DNA from 2 places in the Peribacillus sp. NPDC056705 genome. Region 2 is predicted to be linked to the other one. Evidence: riboswitches for the same ligand, from Rfam matches in the RefSeq annotation. Region 2 holds a riboswitch; the other holds the start of a gene.
What was found. A riboswitch is a leader RNA that binds a small molecule or an ion and turns the genes downstream of it on or off. The one in region 2 is predicted to bind glycine.

Region 1 (3,192 bases), on a different contig from region 2:
TTGGGTTCATTTTCTTCCCTGTTCCTTTCCCTAGGCTTTCTTTTATTCTGCTCCCGGTCTGGAATGAGCGGAAACTTGAACTGTCCTTTTGGATATTGAAACAGGATTTTCGTATCCGGGTCTGGCGTCTGGGACATTTTTTCCACTTTTTGATTATAATCTTTTATTTCTTCTTTCTTTGACTTCGAAAGCTTTGAAAAATCCATTTTCTTTAATGTCTCTTCATCAAGCGGCTCATCTATAATAATTTCTTCGATTTCAATAATTTCCTCTGCTTGGAACCATTTTTTCATCTTATTTAGCCATTTCAAAACTATCACTCTTTCTACATCTGTAGTTATGTAACTAATTCTACCAGTTATTTTAAAAATATCGAGAAAATTTAAGCTGAATTGGGATTGGCATCTATATTTTTTATCGCATTCCTGCTAACTTAACGTAGTTCGCAGAACTCCTACCCTATTAAACCCCTTCTGGAATGAGTTTAAACCTATCAATTGCGAATTAACATTAGCCCCTAGTCTACTATTTAAATAAAACACCGCTGTTAAATCGCGTTTACAAAGAGATTAAGTTTTCATGCAGCCTTGGAAGCAGACTGGCCAATTCATTGCAACATCCTTCATGAAACCGCCGGCGGCATTCAAATACATGCCGCAACCCATAAAACACCGTTCGTTAATACCGAACGGTGTTTTGTGGGTTTCTGCGTTTTTTTTTTGCAAACAAAGATCAAAGAAGACTATTTCCATTCATAAAAACTGCATACAACCTGCGCCACTGATTTGGAGGCGATCAAAAGGGCCTCTTCATCAATATCGAATTTAGGATGGTGATTGAAATAGGCCTTCTCCACCCCTTTCGGTTTACAGCCAATGTAAAAGAAGCAGCCAGGAATCTTTTCTGCATAATACGAAAAATCTTCCGAACCTGAGAAAACCGGAAATTCCACAACATTCTTAATATCTTTGTCATTCATGCTTTCCAGGCTATTTTTCACGAATCCAGTCAGTTCAGGGTCATTATATAACGGAGGATAATCGGGCACATATGTAAGCTCGCACTGAACATCAAATTCCGTTTCTATCCCTTTAACGATCCGGTGGATTTCCTTATCGATCAGCTGCTGGGTCTCTGCCGTCATATAACGGACATCCCCTTCAATTTCTATACGATCTTTAATGACATTAAAGCTTCCCTTTCCATCGAAGGAGCCGATTGTGACTACGCCCATATCAAAAGGGTTCAAGCGGCGGCTGATTACGGTTTGTACGGCTGTCACGAAATGGGCGCCTGCCACAATGGTATCATTAGCCATATGCGGGGAGGAACCATGGCCGCCTACACCCTTTATGGCTAATTTGAAATAGGTCCGTCCAGCCATCGAATAGCCGCTGCGATACCCGACGACCCCTGCTGGATGCGAAGGGAATAAATGGATTCCGAAGACAGCGTCCAGTTCATCCAAAACCCCTGATTCCATGATGCTCTTTGCTCCACCAGGAGGTGTTTCTTCTGCATGTTGATGAATTATTTTGATCGTACCTGATAGGGAATCCTTCAGCTCAATGATGCAGTCTGCCAGTACCAATAAATAAGCGGTATGCCCATCGTGTCCGCAGGCATGCATGACACCTTCATTTTTTGAACGGAACGGAACCTCCGCTTCTTCTGTAATCGGCAGTGCATCGAAATCGGCACGGAGACCTATCGTTTTCCCTGGTTTCCCGCCTTCGATCGTCACGATGATCCCTAATCCATTTCCTGCATTCGTTTGAATCGATACATCTTTCCCGTTATAAAAATCAATGATATATTTTGCCGTTTTCTCTTCTTTGAAGGATAGCTCCGGATTCTCGTGTAAATGACGGCGGATTTGAACCATTTCCTCTTTACGGGCTTCCAGCATGTTCATTAATTTGCTTTTCACATTCACGATTATTCTCCCCCATTATTTTAAGTTGATTGGCATATTAGTAAGTTCCGTGTTCGCTGCAAACCTTTTGTATGCATAAAGCCAATTAAAAAAGGACAGAGAAGGGTTGCGCAAACCTGCCGCTCCCTTCTCTGTCCTTTCACCTGAGAATTCAACTCCATTTTGGTCGTGGAGATTTCCCAGTTGGCGGCACACTTCCTGCGCGCTGTCCAGAGTTGCGTCCAGCTGCGGTTCCATTTACCTGAGAGATTTGCTCCAAGCGATATTTTCGGAACTTGCTCCCTCGGCGGCTCAATGCTTTGCACTCTCCCACAACGTTCATACGCTCGTTCTATCGTTTTATTCTGTATTTTCAAAATATTACAATTTAATTATCACCGATAAAAAAATAAATATCAACTCTAAGAGTCATAAACTCTATTAAACTTTAAAAGGACCGATGTCAGATGCTGACACGGTCCTTTTAAAGTTTAATATATCATTGTTCACGCTTTTTGTTTTTACCCATAATGAAGATGGGCTCCAACTCATTTTCTTCGTAAAGAAATGATAGAGCCGTTATCGGAACATGCCCGCTGGCAAAGAAGCTCATCGCCATTTGAGCAAGAATATCATAGCCCGTATCATTCTTCACATCGGCAATGATGATGACATCCTGATGGGGAATGGCAACAGCCATGGTTCCCTCGACCTTGTCCTTCATTTCCCGAAGCCATGATTCATTCAGGATCCTGCTGGCATCATACCCATCATTCGTGTTCAAAAAATAAAATGCATTACCTGCAACGATATCCGACTTCATTTCAGTGGAGAGGGAACGGGCATTGAAAAGGGCAATTTCACGGATCCTGTCACCCTGCCAATTTTCCCGTTGAATCATCTTTTCATCTATAAGACGGTAGGTTTTCCCTAAATCAAGGGCATAAAAAATCCGGGTTTCAGCCGTATGCTCATCGAATAAAAATGGATTTCCTGCTTCCGATTCCATTGGAAAGGAGGTCGAGCGGATGACTGGGAAAATGAATTTCTCCTTGCCTTCCATGCTGTGTTCTCCCCCCATCACATTCAGGGCCTCTTCCACGTAATAGATAATTTCATCGATGGCCTTTTCCTGTACGTTTTCATAGTTAGCAAGTACAGGAGGCAACTCGATGGTGATCCCCTTCCCGGTCTTCACATTTTCCACCCGTAACGTATCTTGCTTGCTATCGAATTTGAATGTGCGATTTTCATCTTTTAAACGTTCTTTCAGGATA
Region 2 (3,192 bases):
CCTTGATTCAGGATGAACGGTTCCTGAAATGAGAATCTTCTTGCGCCGCGTCTGGCCTGAAGCAAGCATGGCTGCTTCGGCTAGCGCCGTCCCGCCATCATACATGGAGGAGTTAGCTACATCCATTCCCGTCAATTCGCATATCATCGTTTGATATTCGAAGATCGCCTGAAGCTCACCCTGTGAAATTTCTGGCTGATACGGTGTATAAGCCGTATAAAACTCAGAACGGGATAAAACATGATCGACGATGACCGGTGCGTAATGATCATAGACACCCGCACCAAGGAAGGAAGCATAGTTTTTAAGGTCCGCATTCTTGGCAGCTAGCCTTGATAATTCTTTCATTAATGCAGGTTCCGATTTAGCAGGCTTAATATAGTATTCTCCTTGAAAACGAACGCTTTCAGGGATATCATTGAAAAGTTCTTGAGCAGAAGATACCCCTATCACTTCCAGCATTTCTTGTTTATCTTGCTCTGTCATGGGTAAATAACGATGTTTCATCTAATGACCATTCCCCTCTATTTACGTGGTTTTTTATAAAAAGGTGTTTGTATGATAACGGCTTTCAAACGCTTGGAACGGATTTCCACTTCGACTTCCGCATCCAGTACCGAAAATTCCTTATCGATAATTACCAATCCCACGTTTTTCTTCAATGTGGGTGATTGGGTACCGGTCGTGACCTCACCAATGACTTTATCACCGCTGTAGATCTTATACCCATGACGCGGAATGCCACGGTCAATCATTTCAATTCCCACAAGCTTGCGGGGAGCTCCATTCTCCTTTTGCTCAGCAAGAACGGCTTTCCCGAAAAAATCCACTTCCTTATCCACTTTCACTGCAAAACCAATACCGGCTTCTATCGGGGTGATGTCCGCTGAAAGCTCCTGCCCATACAGCGGCAGCTTCGCTTCAAAACGCAGGGTATCACGAGCACCTAAACCAATCGGCTGAACCCCCTCTTCCTTTCCGGCTTCCATAATCGCCTTCCAAAGGGCAGGACCATTTTCACTGTCACTATATATCTCAAAACCATCTTCACCAGTGTATCCAGTACGGGATACCAACGTGGAGATACCGTTAATCAGGACATTTTCCTTGAACTTGAAAAATCCAATTTCACTTAAGTCAGTATTTCCCGATAGTTTTTGTAATATCTTTTCTGCAGATGGTCCTTGAAGTGCCAGCTGTGTATAGTCACTCGATACATTCGTAATTTGGACATCTTCCGTTAAATTAGCTTGAAGCCAATTGAAATCTTTTTCTGTATTCGCTGCATTGACCACAAGCAGATAGTCGTCCTCTGCCCTTTTATACACGATAAGATCATCAACCGTGCCTCCGTTTTCATAACACATGGCGGTATATTGGGCACCGCCCTGCTGCAGCTTTGATATATCATTAGTCAGCATCTTCTGTAAAAAGGAAAGGCTTCCAGGACCCTTAACATCGACTTCCCCCATATGGGAAACATCGAATAACCCCGCTTTTGTACGTACGGCTTCATGTTCGTCCTTAATACCCGAAAATTGGACAGGAAGTTCCCAGCCGCCAAAATCGATCGTTTTACCTCCGTATTCACGATAAACCTCAAATAGTGGTGTTCTTTTTAAATTGGTCAAAAAATGACCCCCTTCAGATTTTTTTAAAAAATTGATTGGCTTCATTATCAAAAGCTTCTTGTCATTTCGCATCAGGTATATCCTGATTCATGATGTGAAAAAAGCACAAAAAAGGACAGAGAAAGCCCATTTGAGCTTTTTCTCTGTCCTGAAACCTGAAAGTTTACCTATGTAATAGGTTTTCCCCTTTGGTGGCCGTCCCAAAACGGGCGGCGCTCTCCAGAGTTGCGTCCAATAAGAGTTCTTTTGCCTGAGAGATTCACTGCTAAGTTTGCTCCTTCGGCGCTACATCCGTAGTCTCTCCCCTTATCTTCACCCGCATATGAATGTTTCGCCAATGAAAGGAAGCGAAATAGCCCCAAGCATCGGTAAAACCTTTGAGCATCATGGAATGCATTCTCTGCCAATTCTCCTAAAACTTCAGAAACCGTTTGAGTGTCTCCTTCAGTAATCTTGGATAAATTAAGAGCCTATAGCCCATACTAAGAAAACGCGAACTGCAAAATAGATGTACAAAGATTCTTTGTAGCGTTTGGAAATTGAATTTTCTAAATATACTTATATCCTACCCTAAGAAACTTATCTCTGCAATATCTTTTGAAGAGAAATATTTTTCTTACTTCACATACGAAATGTTCGGGTTTTGACCCTTTATTAAGGAAATTATGATTTAAGAGGGAGTTATTTCTATGAAAATCAATATATCCTTCAATTCTGAATGGAATGACGAGCTTCTGCAAAAAATGGAAAATGACGGTCCATGGGGAAATTGGGAGCTTTATAAGTTGGCGGTTCAAATGGAGGAAAATCTTATCATCCCTGATTTTGAAGGTTTACAGGCGCCCAAGCACCTTCCGCAGTTAACCCCGCTTCCCCATCAATTGGAAGCAGCGAAGCAAGTGGTGGAAAAGATGAATGGAAAGGCCATTTTAGCTGATGAGGTGGGGCTCGGAAAAACAATTGAAGCAGGCTTGATCCTAAAAGAGTATATGATTAGGGGCCTTGTAAAAAAAGTATTGATCCTTGTTCCAGCCTCCCTTGTCACACAATGGGCTTTTGAATTGAATACCAAGTTTCATATACCTGCAGTCGTTCAGAGAAAAAGTTATGTTTGGGAATCCTGTGATGTAGTCATTTCATCCATCGATACAGCGAAACGCGCTCCACATCGAGATATCATTTTCACTCAGGAATATGACTTCATCATTATTGATGAGGCTCATAAACTTAAAAATAATAAGACGAAGAACTATGAATTCGTCCAAAATCTGAAAAAGAAATTTTGTTTACTCCTGACAGCCACTCCGATTCAAAATAAAGTCGAGGAGATTTTTCACCTCGTTTCGTTATTGAAACCGGGCCACTTGGGAAATGCTTCGCTCTTTTCGGAAAAGTATAAAGGGAAAGGCCGCAACATCATTGAAGATGAACACCTAAAGGAACTGGTCAATACTGTCATGATTCGAAACCGGCGGGCCGATACTGGCATTGAATGGACAAAACGGCATGTGGAAACCATCACCATTGAATTTTCTCCAACGGAACAGGCATTGTATGATGC

Region 1: it holds a riboswitch for glycine, as region 2 does, so the genes downstream of both, ACFRAK_RS03635 (amidohydrolase) here and gcvT (glycine cleavage system aminomethyltransferase GcvT) in region 2, are expected to answer to the same signal.

The regions. Positions count from the first base shown of each region.
Region 1 is NZ_JBHTYI010000002.1:242,899-246,090, reverse strand. Features, by position in the region: gene ACFRAK_RS03640 (DNA translocase FtsK) at 1-311, opposite strand, end outside; gene ACFRAK_RS03635 (amidohydrolase) at 743-1,930, opposite strand; glycine riboswitch at 2,155-2,258, opposite strand; gene ACFRAK_RS03630 (DUF1444 domain-containing protein) at 2,415-3,192, opposite strand, start outside.
Region 2 is NZ_JBHTYI010000007.1:133,444-136,635, reverse strand. Features, by position in the region: gene gcvPA (aminomethyl-transferring glycine dehydrogenase subunit GcvPA) at 1-507, opposite strand, end outside; gene gcvT (glycine cleavage system aminomethyltransferase GcvT) at 525-1,631, opposite strand; glycine riboswitch at 1,773-1,856, opposite strand; glycine riboswitch at 1,860-1,947, opposite strand; gene ACFRAK_RS11880 (DEAD/DEAH box helicase) at 2,321-3,192, shown strand, end outside.